Regions from separate parts of the Gordonia sp. UCD-TK1 genome, predicted to be linked through region 2. Evidence: predicted binding sites of a transcription regulator. Region 2 holds the regulator's gene; the other holds the start of a gene.

Region 1 (3,945 bases), 190 kb from region 2:
AACAACCTGGCGGTCCGGTCCACCGCCCGCTACTCGCCGCCCGTGTTGCCGCTCCCAGCAGGCCGTCCCGACGAGATCGAGATCGTCTGCCGGCTGATCCTGGGCCTGTCCGGGGCCGGGAGCGACGCCGACCCGGGCCTCGTCGACGAACAGGTCATCGCGGCCACGCTGTCCAAGGAGGTCACCGACCCCTATTCGCCCGTCGCCGGCCGTGACGTCGCCTCGCTCGTCGCGATGTTGCCCGACGCGCCCGGACACCAGCGTCGTCTGGACATGCTGTTCCGCCTCGGGGCGTACGGCGACGCCTTCGGCTCCCGGGACGGCCTCACGTTCGCGGATGTGCTGGCCGCACCGCACGGCATCGACCTGGGACCGATGCGGCCGCGCCTGCCCGGGGTGCTCCGCACGGCATCCGGCAAGATCGAACTCGCTCCCGACCCGCTCATCGGCGACCTCGCGCGCCTGAGCGCAGCGGTGGACGCCGGGGGCGACCCGGCGCCGGCCGCCGACGGCAGCCTGCTGCTGGTCGGCCGCCGCCACCTGCGGTCGAACAACAGCTGGATGCACAATCTCCCGGCCCTCACCGGCGGTACCAATCGCTGCACCCTGCTCATGCATCCCGACGATGCCGACCGACTCGGCATCTCCGACGTCGCCAAGGTCCGTGGTGCGGGCGGTTCGCTGACCGTCCCCGTCGAGATCACCACCGACATCCGGCCCGGGGTCGCGTCGCTGCCGCACGGGTGGGGTCATGATGTCGACGGCATCAGACTGGGCGTCGCTGCCGCCGAGCCGGGTGTGAACGTGAACGACCTGAACGACGGCGCCCTGCTGGACCCGCTCTCGGGGACCGTCGTCCTCAACGGTCTGCCGGTGGAGATCGCGCCTGCTTGACCGGGTCGGGTAGTGCGTAGGGTTGGGCCGGGGTGGCCGCGCTGGCCGCCCGCCGACACCGATCTGACAGGGGATGACGCACGTGCTCAACGAGGACGCCGGGACCACGACCGCTGACGGATACCTGGTCAAGGTGCCGGTGCGCTGGTCGGACATGGATGTCTACGCGCACATCAACCACGCCCGGATGGTGACGTTGCTCGAAGAGGCGCGCATTCCCTGGCTCTTCTACGACGGCCGACCGACCGCGCCCCTGCGCGACGGCTGCCTCGTCGCCGACCTACACGTGAGATATCAAGCGCAGCTGCGTCATTCCGAGGGGCCGATCGAGGTCACCATGTTCGTCGAACGCCTGCGGGCCGTCGACTTCACCGTCGGCTACGAAGTGCGCGCGGCGGGTGCCGACCCCGCCTCTCGCCCCGCCGTGGTCGCCAGCACACAGCTCGTCGCCTTCGACGTGGCGGCCCAGCGCATCGCCCGGCTCACCCCGGAACAGAAGGTCTACCTCGCCGGATTCCGCCGCCCTGCCGGGGAATCGGCCACACGCGGCGGGCCGAGTTGATGGAGCGGTTCATCGAGTTCGCGTCCTCGGACCGGTCGAACGCCCTCGCGTTCCTCTCGCACGCAGTACGTCTCGACGATGCCGCCGTCGTCCGGGTGGTCGCGCGTTCGGACGGTCTGGTGGCCTTGTGGGCACATACCGGGTTCGACGTCCTCGCCACCCGATCGGTGACCGGACGAATCGCGCCGACCGACATCGTGTGCGACGCTTCGACACTGCGTGCGACCGTCGAATCGGCCGGCCCGGGCACGGCGGTCGATCCCGGTTTCTCCCTCGACAGTGCCTGGCGCGGAGCGCTTCCCGCTGCGGTCGGGTTCCGACACATCGACGACGTACCCGCCCGCAGCGTGGTCGAACTGTCCCGGGAAGGCGCCCGGGTGGCGCGCGAGGAGGGGAGCGGGCACGGTCCCGCAACGGGTCTGCTCGATCAGGATGTCCTCGAGGTCACGTCGGAGGAGGGTGCGCTGCGGGCCGCGGTGAGCATGCGATCGGTCTTCGCCCTGACCGGCATGGGATTCATCCGCGACGCGGACGGACGAGCGGTCACCGAGACCTCCGACACCGGGGCGATCGCAGCCGACGAACCGGTACGAATCCGGATGTCGGCGGCGTGGATTCGGATCGATGCACGCTTCGGCTCGGTGTATCAGCGCCGGCACCGCGATCTCGCGGTCACCGTCCTGAACTAAACGGTGTGTCTCACGATGATCTCTCTTGTCGCCTGAGCTCCAGCCATGGTGATTCGCACTGGCCGCCACGCAGACACGATTATCTCGAAGTCGGAGGCCTGTCAGTACGTCGTGGTTCGATTTGTAGGACGTCCGGGACTTGGAAAAATCAAGCCTTGACTCGAACATATTTTCGAGTACGATGGTGTCATGTCATCGGGGGCGGGGGCCGGATCCACGGCGGTGGACCCATCACAGGAGTCCGTCGAACCGCGCTTTCGTCCCGACCATGAACTCTCCGCATCCGAACTCGTCGAGGTCCTCAACCACTGCGCGGGCTTGGCGGCAGCGTCCGCGCATCGAATGATGGTCGTTGCCAGCCTCATTCACGATGAACGCGAGATGGATTACGCGCAGCGCCGCGCCGAGACGCACAGCGGCGAACTCGACTCCATCGAAGCCTTCGAGCACCTATCAGCGCGAGTGGCCGCCGGCGAGAACCCCTACGAGCAGTTCGGGCCCAACGGTCTCGAACAAGCCATCGCCGAAGTCGGCGCCACCCTCACCGTGACACCGGCCGAGGCGAAAGACCTCATCGAGGCCGGCGACGCACTGCGCTACCGACTCTCCTTCACCGGGCACGCACTGGCGTGCGGTCGAATCGACAAGCGCCGCTTCCTCATCGCTCTCAAGCGCACCGATCTCATCACCGACGACGAAGAGATGCAGACCGTCGACGCCCATCTCGCCGAAGCGATCTTCGCCCGCCCACCGATGTCGACGGCCCGGTTCACCGCCATGGTCGATTCGATCGTCGCCAAGTGGGCACCCGACGCGATCCGCCGACGCAAGGAGCGAGTGAAGTCCGACCGCAAGGTGACGGTCACCCCCGATCGGTTCACGCCGGGGCAGTCCCGGATCTCCGGGACGCTGCCCGATGCTGATGCCGCCGAGTTCGACGCCCGCCTGACGGCGATGGCCACCGCGGTCCACGCCGGTGACCCTCGAAAGTTGGCCAATCGCCGGGTCGATGCCCTCAAAGCACTTTCGCGCGGCGAAGCCGCCATCACCTGCCTATGCGACGACTGTCGACCTGCCGCAACCGAACCCGACACAGCACCAGATTTCGACCCAGCGACAGTGGATACCGCCGAGCCGCCTGCACCAGCTGCTGAGATGGTGGATGCGGACACCTTCGTCGACCCGTCAGCCCCCGACACCGCTGCCGATGACCCGGCCGCGCCGACCGACTCGGCGTCGGACTCGCTGGCGCCGCGCGCGACCTTTCACATCGTGGTGAACCTGTCGACCCTGATCGGTCTCGACGACGATCCCGCGTTCCTCGACCGCCATGGCATCATCGACGCCGACACCGCGCGAGAACTCCTCGCCGAAGCGCGACGCACCTACATCCATCCCGCGCCGACCCCCGCCGCGCCACTGGCATCGGCTCCCGAGGCAGACAGTTCGACAACGCGGTACACCCCGTCGAAGAAGCTGCAGGCGCTGGTGCGTGCCGGCGAACTGTGCTGCACCTTCCCCGGCTGCAACGCCCCGGTCTGGCAGATCGACCTCGACCACACCGAACCCTTCGACCACGCCGACCCGCGTCGCGGTGGCCCGACCGATGCGCGCAACCTCAAACCGCTGTGCCGCTTCCATCACCGCATCAAGACCTTCACCAGCTGGCAGGACCACCAAGACGAGTCCCGCACCGCCTGGTTCACCACCCCCACCGGGCACATGTTCGTCGGCAACGCCTTCAGCGGACGCGACCTGTTCAACAAGCTCTTCCCCAGACGATCACCCGATCACCCCGCC
Region 2 (11,235 bases):
CTCGATGTGGTCTCCATCCTCGAATCGACCCTGGAGAACCCGCGACCCCTGCTGCTGGCCCAGCGCAAGGTCGCGCGCGACGCCGCGATCGCGGAGATGAAGGCCGACGGCATCGAGTACGAGGAGCGGATGTCGCGCCTGGAGGAGATCACCTGGCCGCAGCCGCTGGCCGAGGAGATCTTCGCCGCGTTCGACATCTATCGTCGCGGGCACCCGTGGGTGTCGTCGTTCCCGCCGGCGCCGAAGTCGGTGCTCCGCGAGATGCTGGAGAAGGCCATGACCTTCACCGAGCTGATCTCCGCGTACGGGCTGGCGCGCAGCGAGGGCGTGCTGCTGCGCTATCTGTCGGACTGCTATCGCGTTCTCCGGCAAGGCGTTCCGACGAGCGTCGTGACCCCCGAGATCGAGCGGATCGTCGAGGAGCTGGGCACCATGGTCCGTGAGGTCGACTCGAGTCTCGTCGACGAGTGGGAGGCTCTCGCCGCACAGGCGGCCGCGGCCGAGATGGCCGGCGGCACGGTCTAGAGCGCGGTCACGGCACCGGTCGCGCCGACGAGATCGCCGATGAGAGAGCCCAGTTCGCGGTAGGCCTCGTCGTGGCGCGCGGACGCCCGGAAGACCAGGCCGATCCGCCGCCCCGGCCGCGGGGCCGCGAAGGTCGCGGTGGCCAGATCACCCGACGCCGTCTCGGAGGCCACCGCCGTCTGCGGGATGAGCGTCACGCCGAGACCGCCGACGACGCAGTGCACCGCGGTGGTCAGCGAGGCGGCCCGGGTCTGACCCAGATCGGGCCGCACGCCCGCGAGCCGGCACACCTCGAGCGCCTGATCGCGCAGACAGTGCCCCTCGTCGAGGAGGAGGAGCGGCAGGTCGGCGAGCGCCGTGGGATCGACGCGGCGGCGTCCGGCCAGCGCGTGACCGGACGGGAGTGCGAGAACGAAATCCTCACGATAGATGGGAACTTCGACGATGCCGGGCATGTCGACGGGGAGAGCGAGCAGCGCGACGTCGAGCGTGCCGGTGCGCAGTTGTTCGATGAGGCGGGCGGTCTGTTCCTCCACCACCCGGGGTACGAGGTCCGGGAGCCGTCGCCCGAGTCCGCGCAGCAGCGTCGGCAGGACGTAGGGCGCCACCGTCGGGATGACCCCCAGCCGCAGCGGCCCGCTGAGCGGACGGCCCGTTCCGGCGGCCGCCGAGGTGAACTCGTCCATGGCCTCGGTCACCGCGATCGCTCGCGGGAGGAGTTCGTCTCCCTCGGCGGTCAACAGGACACGCCGCGTGGTGCGTTCGACGAGGGTCACACCGAGACCGGACTCCAACGCCGACAACGCCTGCGACAGCGACGGTTGACTGACACCGAGATCGGCTGCCGCAGTGCCGAAGTGGCGTCGATGCGCGAGTGCGACGAAGGCACGCAACCCGGCCACGGTCGGCTGATAAGTTCTATCGGACATGCTTATCAGTGTAGTGCTAGTAATCACGTTTCGTTTTCGACCGGAATCCGGCACGATGGTACCCGTACGTCGCGAAACTCATTCGCGCGCAGATTCCGTACATTCACCAGCTGAAGGAGCGATACATGGCCCTGCTCACCATCGGTGACCAGTTCCCTGCCTACAACCTCACCGCCGTCATCGGTGGCGACCTCAGCAAGGTCAATGCCCAGCAGCCCGACGACTACTTCACCACCGTGTCGTCCGACGATCACCCCGGTCAGTGGCGCGTCGTGTTCTTCTGGCCGAAGGACTTCACCTTCGTCTGCCCGACCGAGATCGCCGCGTTCGGCAAGCTGAACGACGAGTTCGCCGACCGCGACACCCAGGTGCTCGGCGCCTCGGTGGACAACGAGTTCGTCCACTTTCAGTGGCGCGCACAGCACGAGGACCTCAAGACCCTCCCGTTCCCGATGCTGAGCGACCTCAAGCGCGAACTCGCCACCGCGGCAGGCGTTCTCAATGCGGACGGCGTCGCCGACCGCGCCACCTTCATCATCGACCCGAACAACGAGATCCAGTTCGTGTCGGTCACCGCGGGCTCCGTGGGCCGCAACGTCGACGAGGTCCTGCGCGTCCTCGACGCACTGCAGTCCGACGAACTGTGCGCCTGCAACTGGAAGAAGGGTGACCCGACGATCGACGCCGGCGAGCTCATGACGGCCGGCGTCTGAGAGGAGAGCAGATGAGCATCGACAATCTGAAGGAAGCACTTCCCGAGTACGCCAAGGACCTCAAGCTCAACCTGGGTTCGATCAGCCGCACCACCGCGCTGACCGAGGAGCAGCTGTGGGGCACCCTGCTGTCGACCGCTGCCGCCACGCGAAATGCGAAGGTGCTCAGCGAGATCGCCGACGAGGCCGCCGACACACTGTCCGCCGAGGCCTACAACGCCGCGCTCGGCGCCGCGTCGATCATGGGTATGAACAACGTGTTCTACCGGGGTCGCGGCTTCCTCGACGGCAAGTACGACGACCTGCGTCCGGGCCTGCGGATGAACATCATCGGCAACCCCGGCGTCGACAAGGCCGCTTTCGAGCTGTGGTCGTTCGCGGTGTCCTCGATCAATGGCTGCGGTCATTGCGTCGCCGCGCACGAGAACACCCTGCGCGAGGCCGGCGTCGACCGTGAGGCGATCCTCGAGGCGCTCAAGGTCGCGTCGATCGTCAGCGGTGTCGCCCAGGCAATCGCGACCACCGAGGTGCTCGCCAACGCCTGATCCGTCGCATGTGAGACGACGACGGGGCCCGGCTGCGCTACGCAGCCGGGCCCCTTCGTGACGCGCCCTCCGCAAGCTCCATGCGCTCCTCAGGGAGCAGAACGAGACGCGCCCTCCGCAAGCTCCAGGCGCTCCTCAGGGAGCAGCACGAACGGGCGCCCCAGGGTCAGCTCAGCGCCGCGCGCATCCGGTCGGCGAGTTCGCCGACCTCGGCGGTCGTCATCACGAACGCGGGCGAGATCTGCAGCGCCCCTTGACCTGCGGCGCGGGTGCTCACCCCGTGTTCGCGCAGCTTGACCACCGTCGCCGGGGCCGTCGCGGGGTCAGCCAGCTGTACCGCGGTGACCGCGCCGAGTCCGGTCCGGACCTCGGCGACCGTGTCGAGGTCGGCGAGCGGCGACAGCGCGGCGGCGAGGTCGCCCTCGAGCCGTGTCGCCTCGGCGAGCAGGTTCTCTCGCCGGATGATCTCGAGGTTCGCGAGGGCCGCCGCCGCCGCGCCCGCGTGGCCGCCGTAGGTGTACCCGTGCCGCCACCAGACGCCACCGGCGAAGAACGGCTCGGCGATCCGCGGTGCGATGAACACCGCGCCCATCGGGACATACCCCGAGGTGAGCCCCTTGGCAGTGGTGATCATGTCCGGTTCGAGGCCGAATCGTGCGGAGGCGAACCAGGATTCGCCGCCGATGCGGCCGAAGCCGGTGACGACCTCGTCGACGACGAAGAGGATGTCGTGGTCGCGGCAGATGTCCCGCACCTCGGCGAGGTAGCCCTCCGGCGGGAGATAGATGCCGCCGGCCCCGATGATGGGCTCGCAGAAGAACGCGGCGATGTTGTCGGCGCCCACGCGCTCGATGAGACCGAGCAGGCTCTTCGCGTCGTCCCATTCGACGTTCTGGACGTCGTGCATGAGTTCGCCGTAGCCGTCGTGGTTGAGCGGGATGCCCGCCAGCGAGGTACCCGCGGCATGCATCCCGTGATAGGCCTTGGTGCGGCTGACGACGACCCGCTTGGATTCGCGGCCCTGCTCCACCCAGTAGCGGCGGGCGAGTTTGACCGCGGTGTCGATGGAGTCGCTGCCGCCGGAGGTGAAGAAGATCTTCGATCCGGGTACCGGCGCGATGGCGCCGAGCTCCTCGGCGAGCTGCAGGGTGACGTCGCTCGCGAAGTCACCGAAGTTGGAGTAGTGCGCGAGGGTGCCGAGCTGGCGCGCGACGGCATCGGCGATCTCGGTCCGGCCGTGCCCGACGTTGGTGAACCACAGTCCGGCGGTCGCATCCAGGTAGGAGTTGCCGTCGCGGTCGAAGATCCGCGCACCCTCTCCCCTGGTCACGACGAACGGCCCGCTCGCGGTCACCGCACCCATGTCGGCGAAACCGTGCCACAACGATCCAGTACCAGTGCTCGAACCATCAGCCATGGCCCCATGATGCCGGTCCACGCGGCCCACGCGGCCACTGGGGTGAACCGGCCTCGGCGCTTCCCCATATCCTGGAGTGATCATGTCGGCCCCGTCCTCGTCACCTGACCCGTCCCCGTCTCCACCGGACACCGCTGCATCGGACATCCCCCGCTCGGATCTGCTCCGCGCACTCGACGACGTGGGCCTCGTCGACGCCGACCGGTTGCGTCGTCGCATCGATCGGCTCGCCGCGCGCCCGGATGCCGCGAAGTGGCGACAGTTGGTCGCCGATGTCGACAAGGCACGCGCCCGTCTCGACCGGCGGCGCGCGACCGTGCCGATTATGCGCTTCCCCGACGAACTACCGGTCTCCGCCGCACGCGACGAGATCGCCGAGGCGATCCGCAACCACCAGGTCGTGGTCGTCGCGGGCGAGACCGGCTCGGGCAAGACCACCCAGCTCCCCAAGATCTGCCTCGAACTCGGGCGTGGCATCCGCGGGTCGATCGGGCACACCCAGCCCCGGCGCATCGCCGCGAGCTCGGTCGCCAAGCGCATCGCCGACGAGACCGACACCGAACTCGGCGACGCGGTGGGCTACTCCGTCCGGTTCACCGACCGGTCGGGCGCCGACACCCTCGTCCGGGTCATGACCGACGGCATCCTGCTCCGCGAGATCGCCACCGACCCCATGCTGCGCCGCTACGACACCCTCATCATCGACGAGGCCCACGAGCGCAGCCTCAACATCGATTTCATCCTCGGCTATCTGCGCCGCCTGCTGCCCCGACGCCCCGATCTGAAGGTGATCATCACCTCGGCGACGATCGAACCGGCGCGCTTCGCACGGCATTTCAGCACGCCGAAGACCTCGGTCCCGGTCATCGAGGTATCCGGACGCACCTATCCGGTCGAGATCCGGTATCGACCGCTGAGCCTGCAGGAACGCCCCGACGACGGGGACGACGCCGGCGGCGGCGAACATGCGGATCTCGACCAGATCCAGGGCATCGACGCCGCCGTCGACGAACTGTGGGCCGGTGGCCGCGGCGACATCCTCGTGTTCCTGCCCACCGAACGGGACATCCGAGAGACCGCCGAGGCGCTCCGTCGACGAACCGGCGGCAGCAAGGGTCCCGGTGCCGAGATCGTGCCGCTCTATGCGCGACTTTCGATCGCCGAGCAGCAGAAGGTGTTCTCCCCCTCCGACGGACGCCGGATCGTGCTGGCGACCAACGTCGCCGAAACGTCGGTGACCGTGCCCGGCATCCGCTACGTCATCGACACCGGCACCGCCCGTATCAGTCGGTACTCGACCAGGACCAAGGTCAATCGTCTTCCCATCGAACCGGTCTCACAGGCCAGTGCCCGGCAGCGGGCCGGTCGATGCGGTCGTGTCGCCCCGGGCGTCTGCATCCGTCTCTACAGCGAGAACGACTTCGACTCCCGGCCGGCCTTCACCGACCCGGAGATCCTGCGCACCAACCTCGCGGCGGTCATCCTCCAGATGACCTCGCTGAAACTGGGTGAGATCGCCGAGTTCCCGTTCGTCCAGCCGCCCGACGACCGCGCGATCCGCGACGGTATGGGTGTTCTCACCGAACTCGGCGCCATCACCGTCCCGCGCGAGGGCGGGCCCCCGCGACTGACCCCGATCGGCCGGTCGATGTCGCGGATCCCGGTCGATCCCCGGGTCGCCCGGATGCTCATCGCCGGACACGAACTGGGTTGTCTCGACCACCTTCTCGTGATCGCCGCCGCGATGTCGCTCCCCGATCCACGGGAACGGCCGGCCGAGCACCGGGAGGCCGCCGACGCCCAGCACCGGCGCTTCGTCGTCCCGCAGTCGGACTTCCTGTCCTACGTGGAGCTGTGGCGGTACCTCGGCGAACAGCGCAAGGAGTTGTCCGGCAGCCGCTTTCGGCGCATGTGTGAGCGCGAGTACCTCCACTTCCTGCGCATCCGGGAGTGGCAGGACCTCCACCGGCAGCTGACCGAGATCGTCAAGAACCTCGACTGGTCGGTCGCGCCCACCGAACTCGACGCCGACGCCGTCCACCGATCCATCCTGTCCGGGTTGCTCAGCAACATCGCCGCCCGCAACACCGAGGGCCGCGAGTTCACCGGTGCGCGCAACACCACGCTGATGATCTTCCCCGCTTCTCCGCTCGCCAAGAAGCCGCCCGCCTTCATCATGGCGGCCGAGGTCCTCGAGACGTCGCGCCTGTTCGCCCACACCGTCGCCGGGATCGATCCGCTGTGGGCCGAGAAACTCGCCGGGGATCTCGTGAAGCGCACCCACAGCGAGCCGCATTGGTCGGCGAAACGCGGAGCGGCGATGGCCTACGAACGCGTGACCCTCTACGGGGTCCCGCTCGTCGCCCGCCGGCGCGTCGACTACGGCCCCATCGACCCGGTGGTCTCCCGGGAGCTGTTCATCCGGCACGCTCTCGTCGAGGGCGATTGGCGGACGCAGCACGCCTTCTTCGACCGCAATCGCACGCTTCTCGAGGCCGCCTCGGACGTCGAGAACCGCACGCGCACCCGGGGTCTCGTGATCACCGAGGACCAGCTCTTCGAGTTCTACGACCAGCGGCTACCGTCCGACGTCACCTCGGCCCGGCACTTCGACACCTGGTGGAAGAAGGCCCGCCGGGCCGAACCGGATCTGCTGGATCTGCGCCCCGAGGACGTCACGGGAGGCACCGACGTCGCCCCCACGGACTATCCCGGCGCCTGGCAGCAGGGCGACACCCGACTCGAACTGCGCTACCGGTTCGAACCGGGCGCACCCGACGACGGCGTCACCGTCGTGATCCCGCAGGCACTGCTCCCCCATGTCCGACCGGCCGGCTTCGACTGGTCGGTCCCGGGCATGCGCGCCGAACTGGCCACCGCACTGGTCAAGTCGCTGCCGAAACAGCTCCGCAAGAGCATGTCGCCCGCGCAGCGATTCGCCGAACTCGCGCTCGGCCGGCTCACCCCGCGCAAGGAGCCGCTCACCACCGGGCTGGCCCGCGAGCTCTCGGCGATCACCGGGATGCGGGTGACCGCGGGCGATTTCGACACCGACCGGGTACCGCCGCACCTGCGCATGCATTTCGCGGTGGCCGACGACTCCGGACGGATCGTCGCCCGCGCCGACTCGTTGCCCGAACTCCAGCAGACCGGAACGCCCGCGGCGCCGAAGACGGTGTCGCGCAACCTGTATAAGACCTGGACCGCCGATGGGATCGGCTCGCTCGCCGAGCAGACGACGGTCGATGTCGCGGGGCAGCGGCTGACCCGGTACCCGACGATCGACGTGGTCTCCGACGCGAAGGGCCACGCGCGCGGCGTTGTCGTCGTCGATGCGGCTAGCCCGGAGACACGGGACCGCCTCCTGCGACGCGGGATCGTCGCCCTCCTCGACCTCGCGATACCTCCGCTGCACAAGCGGATCGCCGGCTCGCTGAGTCCGGTCGAACGACTCGCCCTGAGCCAGAGCCCGTACTCGACCACCGAGGCACTGCTCGCCGACTGCACCCGACGGGCCATTCGGGACACGGTCGCCGACATCGACGACGCAGAGCTCGCCGCGGTTCGCTCACCACAATCCTTCTCGGCGCTGCTCGAACGGATCCGGCCACGGGTCGCCGCGGCCGCACCGGACTACTTCTCGCTGGCCGTCGCAGCCCTCGAACGGATGTCCCCGCTGCGGGCGGCGATCGACCGGCACGCCGGTTCGCTGGCTGCCGACGACGTCGCCGAACAGGTCGCCCACCTCGTGTTCGACGGATTCGTGGCGGCTACCGCGCGACGCCACCTGGAGAATCTGCCGCGCTATCTCGACGGCGCGCAAGCACGTCTGGAGGCACTACCCGCGTCCGCAGCACGCGACCAGGCCGGGGTGGCCGCCGTCGATCGCGTCGTCGAACGGTGGGCCCAACGCCTCGAACAGGTACCCGAGCACCGGCGGGCGGTGGTCGACGACGAAGCGCAGTGGCTCGTCGAGGAGTTGCGCGTGGGGCTGTTCGCCCAGCGTCTCGGCACCGCGTTCCCGGTGTCGGAGAAACGGGTCCTACGAGCTCTGGACCGACTCGGCTGACACGGGTTCGGCGAGCGCGCTCCCGGATCCCGATGCCGCCTTCAGGTCGTCGATCTCGCGCTGGAAGTCCTCCACCGAGTCGAACGACCGGTACACCGAGGCGAAGCGCAGATACGCCACCTCGTCGAGATCGCGGAGCGGGCCCAGGATGGCGAGTCCGACCTCGTTGCTGGGGATCTCGGCCGATCCACTGGCGCGCACCGTGTCCTCGACCTGCTGGGCGAGCTGCGCGAGCGCGTCCTCGGCGACGTGGCGGCCCTGACAGGCTCGCCGCACGCCACGCATGACCTTCTCCCGGCTGAACGGCTCGGTCACGCCGTTGCGTTTGACCACCGCGAGCACGGCGCTCTCCACGGTCGAGAACCGGCGACCGCACTCCACACAGGAGCGACGGCGGCGGATGGCCTGCCCTTCATCTGCGACACGCGAGTCGATGACCTTGGTGTCGTCGTTCTTGCAGAAGGGGCAGCGCATCGTGTCCTCACGCAGGTCGCGGGACGCTGGAACGCACCCGAAGCGTGCGCCCCGCCGCTTGTCGGCCGGCCCCTGTGACATCGAGGATACCGCCCGGCCTCAGCGGTACCGGGGGGTGAGCAGGGGCTGGCCCACCTGCAGCGCGCTCGACCCCAGATCGTTCATCGCGACGATCTCGTCGATCACGACCTCGCGCGGCATCTCGGGTGCCACCCGGCCGGCGATCGAGCTGAGCGAGTCCCCCGAGCGCACATGGACGACCTCGGAACTCACGGCGGACGGTGTCAGCGAGTCCGAGTAATTCTGGCCGACGACACCGAACACCCACACGACGAACGCCAGCCCGACACCGGCGAGGAGCGCGACCGCGGTGCGGCGGCGGCGACGGAACACCGCCGCGTCGGGCCCGACCGGGCCACGTCCCCGGACCCCGACCGGAGAGCCACAGTGGGTACCGCCCACCCGCGGGGTCACCGGCGATGCCCCCCGCGGCCGGGTGCCGGCCGGCCGGTTGTCGACCGGTCGGCCGCCGTCGGACAGCGGGGCGCGGGTCCGGACGCGATCGGCGCGGTCGGTGCGCGGCCGGACGGCGTCGGGACGGTCGGTGCGGACGGGAGCGACGAGAGTGGCGGTGCGCATGGTGCCCTCCGGTGTTCGGGTGTCTGGGATCGTGCGGGTGTGGTGGTCGGTGTTCGAACATCGATCAGATGTTCGATGCACTGATGTTCGAATTTGTAGCACGACGTCCCGACAAAGTCTCGCGACACATCGAACAAATGTTTGAGGTGCCGGTCGCACTCCGCTAGGCTCGGACCCGGCGCAAGCCATCTACCAGCACGTTCCGAAGACGAGAGGAACCGAACATGAGTGACACCGGCGATAGGCGCGGCCGAGCGCGGGGCGCCGACGACGAGGCCCCGTTCGACGCCGCCGCCGCCGAGGCCTCACTCACCCCGCGACAGGCCGGGGTCCTGGAGGTGATCCGCCGCTCGGTGCGCGAGCGCGGTTATCCGCCGAGCATCCGGGAGATCGGCGACGAGGTCGGCCTGGCCTCGACGTCATCGGTGGCCCATCAGTTGCGGACGCTGGAACGCAAGGGGCTGCTCAAGCGCGACGCGAACCGTCCCCGTGCGGTCAACATCGCCCCGAGTGACACCCCGTCGCCGGACACCCCGACGGCCGGCCAGCTTCCCGAGCCGACCTTCGTGCCGGTTCTCGGCCGTATCGCGGCCGGCGGTCCGATCCTGGCCGAGGAGGCCGTCGAGGACGTCTTCCCACTGCCCCGTGAGCTCGTCGGCGAGGGATCGCTCTTCCTGTTGCGCGTCGTCGGCGAGTCGATGATCGACGCCGCGATCTGCGACGGCGACTGGGTCGTGGTCCGGCAGCAGAACGTCGCCGACAACGGCGACATCGTCGCGGCCATGATCGACGGCGAGGCCACCGTGAAGACCTTCAAGCGTCAGGGCCCGAACGTCTGGCTCATGCCGCACAACGAACTGTTCGATCCGATCCCGGGCAACGATGCCGTCATCCTCGGCAAGGTCGTCACCGTGATGCGGCGAGTCTGACCTCTCCACCGACCGAACCGTCGAGCACCGCCGCGGCCGCCTCGCGCGCCGCGGCGGGATCCGAGGTGGACAGGGCAGCCTCGGCGGCGGCCCGGCAGTCCGGTGCGGACACCTCGCCGAGCCGGGCCCCCACGGCCGCCGCAGCAGCCGGCGCGCTGGACAGCGAGGTGACCCCGAGACCGACGAGCACGCAGGCGAGGTTCGGATCGGCGGCGGCCTCGCCGCACACCCCGACCGGCTTTCCCTGACGTGCACCCGCTGCCGCGACACCCGCGATGAGGCTCAACACGGCCGGTTGCCACGGGTCGGTCAGTCCGGCGAGATCGGCCGACATCCGGTCGGCCGCCATCGTGTACTGGGTCAGATCGTTGGTGCCGATGGACACGAAGTCCACCTCGGCGAGGACGGCTTCGGCCAGGATCGCCGCCGCGGGCACCTCGATCATCACCCCGGCGACCAGACCACGGCCGCGGACCTCGGCGGCGAAGGTGCGCGCCTCCGCCGGCGAGGCGATCATCGGCGCCATGACCCACGGCGCGACGGCCGACCCCGACGCGGCCTGCGCGATCGCGTCGAGCTGATGCGCGCGGATCTCGGGGTGCGCCAGCGCGATCCGATCGCCCCGCACGCCGAGCGCTGGGTTCGATTCGTCGGGATGGGTCACGAACCGGAGCGGTTTGTCGGACCCGGCGTCGAGGGTGCGGATGACCACCTTCTGCCCGTCGAACGCATCGAGCACCTCCCGGTAGATCGCGGCCTGCTCGTCCACCGACGGTTCGTCGGCACGCTCGAGGAACGCGAGTTCGGTGCGGAAGAGCCCGACGCCCTCGACGGGGTACCCGGCCGCGGCGCGTGCCGACGATCCGTCGGCGACGTTGGCGAGCACCGCCACGGCGACCCCGTCGGCGGTCTGCCCCGGACCGGTCCAGCCGGCGACGAGTGCGGCATGCCGCCGATCCTCGTCGACGCGAGCCCGGGCCGCCTCCGCATCGGGC

What was found. Region 2 encodes LexA, which represses DNA repair genes until DNA is damaged. Its sites were predicted from a motif close to CGAACANNTGTTCG; they were not measured.
Region 1: A9310_RS01095 (HNH endonuclease signature motif containing protein) is a predicted target of LexA. The motif match lies at 2,307-2,320, and genes of this name have one in related genera.

Annotation. Positions count from the first base shown of each region.
Region 1 covers NZ_LZMP01000001.1:232,396-236,340, reverse strand. Annotated here, with positions in the region: gene A9310_RS01110 (molybdopterin-dependent oxidoreductase) at 1-894, shown strand, start outside; gene A9310_RS01105 (thioesterase family protein) at 968-1,456, shown strand; gene A9310_RS01100 (hypothetical protein) at 1,456-2,145, shown strand; gene A9310_RS01095 (HNH endonuclease signature motif containing protein) at 2,335-3,945, shown strand, end outside.
Region 2 covers NZ_LZMP01000001.1:35,141-46,375, forward strand. Annotated here, with positions in the region: gene A9310_RS00155 (RNA helicase) at 1-525, shown strand, start outside; gene A9310_RS00160 (hydrogen peroxide-inducible genes activator) at 522-1,454, opposite strand; gene A9310_RS00165 (peroxiredoxin) at 1,580-2,167, shown strand; gene A9310_RS00170 (alkyl hydroperoxide reductase) at 2,179-2,712, shown strand; gene A9310_RS00175 (aspartate aminotransferase family protein) at 2,879-4,129, opposite strand; gene hrpA (ATP-dependent RNA helicase HrpA) at 4,212-8,198, shown strand; gene nrdR (transcriptional regulator NrdR) at 8,172-8,672, opposite strand; gene A9310_RS00190 (LysM peptidoglycan-binding domain-containing protein) at 8,772-9,311, opposite strand; gene lexA (transcriptional repressor LexA) at 9,536-10,240, shown strand; gene A9310_RS00200 (phosphoenolpyruvate--protein phosphotransferase) at 10,218-11,235, opposite strand, start outside.